3 regions of the Xenorhabdus cabanillasii genome follow, and region 3 is predicted to be linked to each of the others. Evidence: predicted binding sites of a transcription regulator. Region 3 holds the regulator's gene; each other region holds the start of a gene.

Region 1 (3,724 bases), 2.6 Mb from region 3:
GCTACTTTTCTGAACCAGTGCACTTTGAAAATCCAGCAGATTTGGTTGCCTGTCAGTGAGCAGCCCAAAACGATCAACCATGAATACACGGGCACGGGCTTGTTCATCACTTAAACCTTCCGATTTCATGTGGGCGATGATTTGCTCAGCGATACCACAACCAGCGGAGCCCGCACCGAGGAAAGTAACAGTTTGGTCTTTCAATTGACGGCCTGCGGCACGGCTGGCGGCAATCAGGCTACCGAGAGCAACAGCGGCTGTACCCTGAATATCGTCATTGAAGCAGCAAAGATCATTGCGATAGCGAGTCAGTAATGGCATCGCATTTTGCTGGGCAAAATCTTCAAATTGCAGCAGTACATTCGGCCAGCGGCGTTTTACAGCCTGAATGAATTCATCTACGAAGTCATCGTATTCTTTGCCTGTAATGCGAGGATGGCGCCAGCCCATGTACAGCGGATCGTTCAAGCGTTGTGGGTTATTAGTCCCCACATCCAACACGACAGGCAGGGTGTAAGCAGGGCTGATCCCGCCACAGGAGGTATATAAAGATAATTTACCGATAGGGATCCCCATACCACCAATCCCCTGATCGCCAAGACCCAGGATACGTTCACCATCGGTGACAACGATGACTTTAACATTCTGTTTAGTCGCGTTTTGCAGCATATCATCAATATAAGCCCGGTTCGGGTAAGAGATGAACAAACCACGGGCACGGCGGTAAATGTCAGAGAAATGTTCACACGCTTCACCGACGGTTGGCGTGTAAATAATAGGCATCATCTCGCTGAGATGGGCGTCAAGGAGCCGGTAGAAAAGAGTTTCGTTGGTGTCCTGAATGTTCCTCAGATAAATATGTTTATCCGCGTCATTTTTGAAATCGCAATATTGGCGATAGGCGCGTTCGGCCTGCTCTTCAATTGTTTCAACGGTCTGAGGTAATAAACCATGCAGATTGAAATTGCTGCGTTCTTCTTCCGTAAAAGCGCTGCCTTTATTCAGCAGGGGAAATTCCAACAAGATGGGGCCAGCGTAGGGGATATAGAGAGGACGTTTACTTTCGTGTTCCAGTTCCATGATGCTTACTCTTTGGACTAATCAATAACAAAATCGGCTATAGATCCTAAGAAGATAAAAAAATAAGTACAGTGAATGTTACTTAAATATGTTCATTATGAGCAAAAATGAGAGATAACATACAGAATTCGCTAATTAAATGTTATTTAGTTTCTCGTTTTTGCCCAAAAATTTTCCAGGATGGCCATTTTTTAGCAATGGAACTGTCAGAACGTATGACACTCTGTTTGCTTACAGCCGAGGGAAATTAAGGTGGATTCAGTCGCATTCCATTGTGATAGATGATTATTTTGTCCTTCTACTAATATCGCCCGTTTGATGGTTCGGCAATCACTGCCTGACATGTTCATCAATATCAGAGCTGCCTGCAAAGGAGGTAAGCTCGGATTAAATGCAGCATTTTCTGCATAGCGACCAGTATAAACACGATTTTGTTCATCCATCAGAGCTATACCTGAGTGGGATTGGCTATAAGGTGAATGACTCTGATTTGCCGCATCCAGTGCAGCCAGCACGAGTTCGTCGTTAGTATCCAACTGATAGTCGTGATGAATGCTATCCAGCAACAAGGGAGTATCTCCTAAATCACGTGGACCGAATGCCTCTGGCAGATAGTCAGCCAGAGTTAACCGTGGGCGATCAGGTAAACAGATTTCCAATTGTATTCCACTGTTTAATTCATTCATAAATTGGCGGCAATGGCCGCAAGGTGAGCAACTAACAGTGACGGATAGCAGTTTTTTCTCACCACGTAACCAGGCATGAGTAATGGCTGATTGTTCGGCATGGACAGTTTGCTGTAACGGAACGCCCACAAATTCCATATTGGCACCAAAATAGAAGTTTCCGCTTTCTCCTTGTGCAATGGCACCGACATGAAAGTGTGAGATAGGAGCAATGGAGCAGGCCGCAGCGAGTGGCAACAGGGCAAGTGCCAGCGCATGATCATCAAAGCCGCAACTCTGCTTAATCGACTCCACCTGCTCTGCTGTCAGCATAGCTGGAAAATCATCATTACCAATGTAGGGCAATAGAGCCTTTTGCAATTTAAGTGTAACTTCTGACCAGATAGCATGAAAACGAGCTTGCATAGAATAATCTCCAAATTAATTGAAGGTTATTCTAGGATGATTAGTTGGGTTTATAATGTGATGTATACCATATAATTAATGAAATTAATGTAACAAAGATATTATTTTAACAACTTACGTCAAATTTTTTACTATCTGAATGATTTTTTCACTTTTTGGTAACTAACCAAAAAGATGCAGTAACATAGGAAATAAGAAAGGCGCAATCAATGAAGTAATAACGCCGCAAGTCATCAGTGCCAGCGAACTATACGCACCTTCGACATGATCTATTTCAGCACATCGTGCAGTTCCTACGGCATGAGAAGCTGTACCCATTGCTAATCCTCTGGAGGCTTGGGTTTTAATTTTCAATAAATTAAACAGATTATGGCCAAAAATCGCACCTAACATACCGACAGCAATGACACAGGCGGTACTGATGGCTGGAATACCCCCAATAGAATGAGCCACTGCCATGGCGATAGGGGTTGTCACTGATTTTGGTAACACAGAAGCCGCAATTTCAGGGGTAGCACCTGCCCATAAAGCAATAGCTGTACCTGTGACCATTGCAGTAACACTGCCGATGAAGCAGATACTGATAATAGATTTCCATTGAGCACGGATTTGATGGAGCTGTTCATACAGCGGAAAGGCCAGAGCAACAACAGCAGGTTGTAGCAAATCATTTAATATCCGGCTACCGGCAAAATAGTGTTCATAAGAGGTGTGAGTCAGCAGCAACAGAGGAATGATGACTGCCATTGATATCAATAAAGGGTTGAAAACAGGAAATCTGAGTCGGACAGATAGTTTTTTGGCAACATAAAAGACAGCCAGGGTTAATGACAGTGACCACCAGATATGGTTTAGCATTTTTATTTTCCCTCCTGTTGTGATGATTTCTGTTCTGGTAATTGTTTTTTGTGATTGGTGCCGATAATGGTGCGTTCGCGGTGGACATAATGAGAGCTGTAAGCAACGGTAATCATGACGATGACGGTACTGATGATACAGGAAAGGGCAATCGGGAGTATCTGCTGGCTCAGTTGTGGATAATATTCCATGACACCAACCCCGATGGGTAAAAAGAGCAATGTCATGTTTTTCATCAATAAGCTACAGCCCGGTTTTACCCAATGAGCGGGAATAATCTGAAGCGCCAGCAAACAGAACAGAAGAAGCAAGCCAATAATACTACCGGGGAGAGAGAAGGGGAGATGTGCTGAAATGAGATTCCCTACAATGAGGCATAAATAGAGCAGCACAAATGCACGCAGATATTGCCAACCTGCCATGAGTACGTTTTGGAAAGACATAACGTATAATTCCTCAATGTAAAGAGGGTCATCATACGATTAATATTGTTAATGTGCTATAGGTCACATTAAAAAGCGGGTTCAAAAAACCCGCTTTACTGTTTTCGGAACATCAGCTTTTCAGAACATCAGTCTCAGAATATCAGGTGATTACTTAACCTGCATACCAGGCTGAGCACCGCTGTCCGGGCTTAACAGGAAAATTTCTTTTCCTCCGGGGCCTGCTGCCATCACCATGCCTTCTGAAATACC
Region 2 (3,724 bases), 390 kb from region 3:
GATTGAAACGGGGTTTTATGGTGGAGTTTTACATTCCAATTATTGGATTGGGTGTGGCAGTATTTACGCTGATTTTTCTGGTCTTACGCACTCGTATTCATGTACTTCTTGCCATGTTAATTGCTGCGGTTATCGCAGGAGTATCCGGCGGTTTAACCATGAGCAATGTCGTTGAGGTTATCGCTAAAGGGTTTGGCTCGACATTAGGCAGTATTGGTATTGTGATTGGATTAGGAAGCATGATGGGGAGGATATTGGAAGCCTCTGGTGCAACTGAACAAATTGCCTATAGCTTGATCAAGTGGTTAGGTAAAAGGCGCGAAGAATGGGCGCTGGCAATCACCGGTTATATCGTTAGTATCCCTATATTTGTTAATTCGGCTTTTGTGATCCTCTATCCTCTGGTAAAAGCATTGGCAAAGAAGGGCAAACGAAATGTACTGACGTTAGGAGTAGCATTGGCCGGAGGGCTGGTGGTGACTCACCATATTGTTCCACCAACACCGGGGCCGCTTGGTGTGGCCGGAATATTCGGAGTAAGCGTAGGTAAAGTGATGCTGGTAGGTATGATACTGGCTATCCCATGCGTTATCGGTATTACCTGCTATGCCAAATGGTTAGAGACTAAATATCCTGAATATCAGCTTGCTGAGACAGAAGAAAATTTGCGACAAATTCATCAAAGCTATATGGAAGAGAAATCGCACAAGCCATTACCAGGTTTATTTATTTCTCTTCTGCCTATTGTTGTGCCTATCGTGCTGATTTTCATTAATGTTGTGAATGGATTATTGTTGAAAACGGCTCTGTTTACCGGTAAGGAAAACCATTTTTACTTTCAGGTTTTTAATTTTCTTGGATCACCCATTATCGCTCTGGCAATCAGTGTTTTGCTGGCGGTTTATAAGCTCATGCCAAATGTCAGTAAACAAGAGGTTATTGAACATTTGGAAACCGGGTTACAAACCGTGGGTATTATTTTATTAGTATCAGGTGCAGGAGGGGCATTGGGAGCTGTATTAAATGAGGGTTCAACCGGGACAATACTGGCACAATATATAGCCGGACTGCCAATAACTCCGGTCTTAATCCCATTTATCATTGCGACGTTAATACGCATCATTCAAGGCTCTGGTACTGTGGCAATGATTACAGCAGCGTCTATTTCAGCGCCCGTTATTAAACAGATACCGGATATTAATATGTTAGTGGCTGCTCAGGCTGCAATGATGGGAACACTGTTCTTCAGCTATTTTAATGACTGTTTTTTCTGGGTAGTTAACCGGATGATGGGCATTAAGGATGTGAGGCATCAAGTGATCGTCTGGTCGATTCCGACAACAATCGCATGGGGAATTGGACTGTGCGGCATATTGCTTCTTAACTTAATCTTGTAATGATCCAATAGCGCTCTGTGAGGAGCGCTTTTTGTGATTGTTCTTCGAATATTATTTCCATTTCGGCTCTATACTCACCGTATTATCTATCACACATAAATGTGATTTTAATCACAACTTAATGTATGCGTTTCTTTTATTTTTTTAACTAAAGGTGACTTATATCACTAAAAGATGTCAGAGTATTCACTAAATTTAGGTATCTGTATTTTGATTTTGAATATTCCTGTTGAGGAGCCAATATGTCTGATGTATTCCATTTAGGTATTACCAAAAACGACTTACAGGGCGCTACTCTGGCTATTGTTCCAGGCGATCCTAACCGTGTTGAGAAAATTGCAAGATTGATGAATAACCCAGTTCATCTGGCTTCTCATCGTGAATTTACAACATGGCGTGCCGAAATTGATGGTAAGCCAGTTGTTGTCTGCTCCACGGGTATTGGTGGCCCATCAACGTCAATCGTTGTAGAAGAATTGGCGCAATTAGGTGTACGCACTTTCTTACGTATTGGTACAACTGGAGCGATCCAGAAGAATATTAATGTGGGTGATGTGTTAGTGACCACTGCCGCAGTTCGTCTGGATGGAGCCAGCCTGCACTTTGCTCCGATGGAGTTCCCGGCTGTGGCTGATTTTGCATGCACCAACGCACTGTATGCAGCAGCAAAAGCATCAGGTTCTACAACTCACGTCGGTGTGACTGCTTCTTCTGATACTTTTTATCCAGGACAGGAACGTTACGATACCTATTCTGGTCGTGTTGTCCGCCGCTTCCAGGGCTCTATGAAAGAGTGGCAGGAAATGGGGGTGATGAACTTTGAAATGGAATCAGCGACTTTGTTGACAATGTGTGCAAGTCAGGGACTGCGTGCTGGTATGGTTGCGGGTGTGATTGTTAACCGTACTCAGCAGGAAATTCCAGATGTTGAATTGCTGAAAAAAACAGAAAGTAATGCATTAGGCATCGTTGTAGATGCGGCTCGTCGTCTGTTGTAATCACTCTATTCACGGGCCGGAATATTCTGGCCTGATCACCTAATCTTTCTGTTTTCTCCACTTTATTTCATTCTGAAATCTGATAATGTCATAACATTTTGCGTTAATAACAACTTATTTCAATTACAGTTTGTTGCGATAACAGTCTGTGCCAATAACATGTACTTCAATAAGAAAGAGTGATTATGACCACAACATTTCTATCTCATCCCTCATTACTTCCTTTGAATGGCGGGATCAACTTCCGTGATTTAGGTAACAAGACACTGAACAATGGTTCTAAGATTAAGTCTGGTTTGTTATTTCGTTCAGGCTCTCTGGACATGTTGACTGATAACGATCAGGCTTTTTTGATGGAACAAAATCTTTTCCAGATCATTGATTATCGTGATAGCAGTGAAATTGAGGACAGGCCAGATCAGGTGTGGCGTGGAGCGAATTACCACCATGCTCCGGCTAACCCGCTTTCCAAAGAAGTTGATGCTAATCTGGAGAGGCTGAGTCATGAAGCGTTGGAACAGTTTGATGCGAAAGATTTTATGCTGCGTCTATATCAATTGTTACCAATTAATAATCCTGCTTATAAGACATTAGCTAAGCTATTGCTACAGCCGGAGAAAGGTGGAATTGTACAACATTGTGCTGTGGGTAAAGACAGAACAGGTGTCGGCTCTGCTCTGGTATTGTTTGCGCTGGGGGCAGATCTGGATACAGTGATAGAAGACTATTTGGTGACAAATATCACTCTGGCACCGTATCGCGAATATCTATTGAATGAACATGCGAAAGTGATGAGTGATAGTGTGGTTGAAAAATTGGCTTATGTGTATTCAGTCAGGGAAGAATTTTTGATGACTGCACTGAACAGCATCAATGAACACTATGGTAGTGTGGATATCTGGCTGGAAAAAGACATTGGACTCAATATTGCAGCTCGTGAAAAATTGCAACGTTATTTCCTCGAATAAATCTCTTTTTGGAATAAATATTTTTTGAATAAGAATAACAGGTTAGCATTGGTTAATTCATTTACTGCTAACCTGAAATCCGGTAAAGATTAACACAGGAAAGATTAATGTGAGCTTGCATGAAATCATTGAAGTCATCACCAATTTTGTCAGAGATCATGAAGCCTGGGCAATCCCCATTATTTTCTTGCTCGCTTTTGGGGAATCTCTGGCATTCATTTCTCTATTATTGCCAGCCACGATCATCTTATTAGGGCTGGGAGCTCTGATTGGTGAAAGTGGATTAAATTTTTGGCCGATATGGATAGCAGCTGCCGCAGGAGCCTTCTTTGGTGATTGGGTTTCTTATCTATTTGGTTAC
Region 3 (3,724 bases):
TGCCTAATATGTATGAAAGCACACCAAGATAGACGCTATTCCAAAAATAAACTCTGTCCAGAATATGAGAATATAATATCTATTTAGATAGATATTCTTCAGCAAAACTCATAATTACTCGTAAAAGTTGGTAAATCTTTGCAACTTAGCGCTATAGGGAATTACACTTAATAAGTTTTATGGGTTTTGTTATTGACCTCAAGAATAAAGGAACCATCAATGTTTAAACGTATTTTTGTGTCACTTATGACGGCATGTGCCATCAGTGTGATCGCTGCTCCAGCATTGGCTGCCGAAACTCACGTGAAGCTGGTGACATCAGCAGGTGAAATCGAGCTTGAACTGGATAGCAATAAAGCACCGATTACCACAAAGAATTTCGTTGAGTATGTGAATGAGGGTTTTTATAACAATACAATTTTCCATCGCGTCATTCCCGGTTTCATGATCCAGGGAGGGGGCTTTACAAAAGATATGAAACAGAAAGTCACCAAAGCCCCAATTAAAAATGAAGCCGATAATGGATTGCGTAACCTGCGTGGAACAGTTGCGATGGCGCGCACCGCAGATAAGGATAGTGCAACCAGTCAGTTTTTCATTAATGTGACTGATAATGCTTTCCTTGACCATGGTCAGCGTGATTTCGGCTATGCCGTCTTTGGTAAGGTAGTGAAAGGGATGGATGTGGTTGACAAAATTTCTCAGGTCAAAACAGAAAATGTTGGGCCTTACCAAAATGTTCCTGTGAAACCAATTGTGATCCTTTCTGCAAAGGTTGTTTCCCAATAAACTTGATGAGAAAACTACGTTTTTTGGCCTGAAAGATAGAGAATGAGACGGTATTTGCCTATTATTGCACCTTTTTGAAGTTTCAGGGGGGTAAAGCACCGTCTCCCTCTTTCATCCCTTTATCGTTTCCGCATGAAAAAGACCGCACTATGAATATGTGCCGTTATCTGGCGGTAATCCCTGCCCCTATTTTAAAAATGCCTATGTGGTATGATGAGTGTCCCGCTACCATTGGTGCTGCTTTACCTAATTTTATCGTGATACAGAACGCATAATGTCCAATAGGACAACGCAATATATAAAACTATAAAAATCAGTAGGATGAACTCCTATGTTATTAATAATAGATAACTACGACTCTTTTACATTCAATTTATATCAATATTTTTGTGAGTTGGGGACGAGTGTTTTAGTGAAGCGTAATGATGAATTACAGCTTGAAGATATCGAGAAATTGGCACCGACTCATTTAGTGATCTCTCCGGGGCCTTGTACACCAGATGAATCTGGGATCTCGCTGGAAGCTATTTCGCACTTTGCCGGGAAATTGCCAATTCTGGGGGTGTGTCTCGGACATCAGGCGATTGGTCAGGCTTTTGGCGCAAGTGTTGTTAAAGCCCGTGAGGTGATGCACGGAAAAACCAGTTTAATTCACCATAACCAGCAAGGTGTATTTAAGGGATTGAATCGTCCGCTGACAGTTACCCGTTATCACTCTTTGGTCATCGCCGCAGAAACGTTACCTGCATCCTTTGAAGTGACGGCATGGAGCCAGCATGATGGTAATGTGGATGAAATAATGGGAATACGCCACCGTACTCTCCCCTTGGAAGGCGTGCAGTTCCATCCGGAAAGCATCCTGAGTGAACAAGGGCATGAACTGTTGAATAATTTTCTTAAATATTAACGAAGAACGATTTAATCCCTCTTTTTGGCTGTTGTTTACGGCCATTTTTTATGAAGCGCCTGTGAGCAGGTTATATCACTAATTTATGCACCAGTAGGTTTCATTTTTTTAAGGGATGAGAGAAGCAGAAGGATGGAAAGCAAAAAGCCAGTGCTCTATGGGCTGCACTGGCCTAATTCAAGCGCAATTTCAGGAACTAGCGGGTTCCATAAACGACAATCGTTTTGCCGTGCGCAGAGATCAGGTTTTGATCTTCCAGCATTTTCAGAATGCGGCCGACTGTTTCACGGGAGCATCCGACAATCTGCCCAATTTCCTGACGTGTAATTTTGATTTGCATACCATCAGGATGGGTCATTGCATCAGGCTGTTTGGCCAGATTGAGCAATGTCTGTGCAATACGACCTGTCACATCCAGAAATGCCAGGTTTCCAACTTTTTCCGATGTTGTTTGTAAGCGGCTTGCCATCTGAGCGGATAAACGCATCAGAATGTCAGGATTAACCTGAATTAACTGGCGAAATTTCTTATAGGAAATTTCAGCTACTTCACAGGCGCTCTTAGCTCGCACCCATGCAGTACGCTCTTGCCCTTCTTCAAACAATCCAAGTTCACCAATGAAATCCCCCTGATTTAAATAAGAGAGGATCATTTCTTTACCTTCTTCATCTTTTATTAGAACAGCAACTGAACCTTTAACAATGTAGTAAAGCGTTTCTGCTTTCTCGCCTTGATGAATAAGCGTGCTCTTGGATGGATATTTGTGAATATGGCAGTGTGACAAAAACCATTCAAGAGTAGGGTCTGTTTGTGGCTTGCCGAGAACCATTCGCTTTATCCTCTGTTGTTATTTCCGCCTTTATATTCTGAGAAACTGACAGTTTCTCATCAGGCTGGCTTTATAAAGTCAATAGATTAACATATTAACTTGCTGAAAAACTGACAAGTAAGAATTTTATATAGGTTTATAAGGATGCTAACATATCGGTGTAGTCATCCAGACCCATAAAACCTGCCAGCTTCGCTTGTAACTCTGTTTGTAACACAGGAAAACATTTCTGTCTTCTTCTGTATCGCTTCAGCATATAAAACCAGTTAACAAATTACCAGAAATCTGTTTGCACAACATCATTTACTACATTTTCATTTATAAATAGGTGAATAGTTGGTGTTTTGTCACAGGTAACATTATTTTTTGTTACCTGTGTTATTGATAATTAACTTGTGCTTAATTCAGGAAATTTTTTTACCTTCCAATAATTTTTGAACTAACGGAGCCATAATTAACTCCATTGCCAGTCCCATTTTTCCACCCGGAACGACGATAGTATTTATACTGGAAATAAACGAACCCTGGAGCATGGCCAGTAAATAAGGAAAATCGATTTGGCTCAGACCACGGAAGCGGATGACGATAAAACTTTCGTCTAGAGAAGGAATGGCTTTGGCGGAGAAGGGGTTGGAGGTATCAACAGTAGGAACGCGTTGAAAGTTGATGTGAGTGCGGGAAAACTGTGGCGTAATATAGCGAATATAATCATCCATTGAACGAACCACGGAATCCATAACCGCTTCCCTTGAATGCCCGCGTTCACTGGTATCGCGAATGAGCTTTTGTATCCATTCAAGATTGACGATGGGAACAACGCCAATCAGCAGATCAACTAATTCGGCGACATTGTATTGCGGAGTGACAACACCACCGTGTAACCCTTCATAAAACAGCATATCGGTGTTTGATGGCAGCGATTCCCAGGGCGTGAATGTACCCGGTATTTGGTTGTAGGGAACGGCTTCATCATAAGTATGCAGATATTTCCGCCAGCGTCCTGTACCTGTTTCCCCATATTCAAAGAATGTCTTTTCCAGCATATGGAAATCATTGGCTTCTGGCCCGAAGTAACTGATGTGCCTGCCTTGTTCTTTTGCTTTACGTATTTCTGCGTCCATTTCAGGGCGGGTATAACGGTGGAAACTATCCCCTTCGATAAGTGCGGCAGTGATGCCGAGTTGTTGGAAAATCTTGCG

The links. Region 3 encodes CRP, which controls carbon source genes, mostly activating them, when cyclic AMP is high. Its sites were predicted from a motif close to ATGTGANNNNNNTCACAT; they were not measured.
Region 1: a site for CRP is predicted at 2,227-2,244, ahead of cdd (cytidine deaminase). Genes of this name have one in related genera too.
Region 2: a site for CRP is predicted at 1,497-1,514, ahead of udp (uridine phosphorylase). Genes of this name have one in related genera too.

The regions. Positions count from the first base shown of each region.
Region 1 is NZ_QTUB01000001.1:4,096,030-4,099,753, reverse strand. Features, by position in the region: gene BDD26_RS18415 (NAD-dependent malic enzyme) at 1-1,080, opposite strand, end outside; gene cdd (cytidine deaminase) at 1,287-2,171, opposite strand; gene BDD26_RS18405 (CidB/LrgB family autolysis modulator) at 2,334-3,029, opposite strand; gene BDD26_RS18400 (CidA/LrgA family protein) at 3,032-3,472, opposite strand; gene metG (methionine--tRNA ligase) at 3,623-3,724, opposite strand, start outside.
Region 2 is NZ_QTUB01000001.1:1,884,521-1,888,244, forward strand. Features, by position in the region: gene BDD26_RS08910 (GntP family permease) at 18-1,397, shown strand; gene udp (uridine phosphorylase) at 1,640-2,395, shown strand; gene BDD26_RS08920 (tyrosine-protein phosphatase) at 2,581-3,363, shown strand; gene BDD26_RS08925 (DedA family protein) at 3,473-3,724, shown strand, end outside.
Region 3 is NZ_QTUB01000001.1:1,491,531-1,495,254, forward strand. Features, by position in the region: gene ppiA (peptidylprolyl isomerase A) at 220-789, shown strand; gene BDD26_RS07235 (aminodeoxychorismate synthase component II) at 1,121-1,696, shown strand; gene crp (cAMP-activated global transcriptional regulator CRP) at 1,893-2,525, opposite strand; gene BDD26_RS07245 (phosphoribulokinase) at 2,930-3,724, opposite strand, start outside.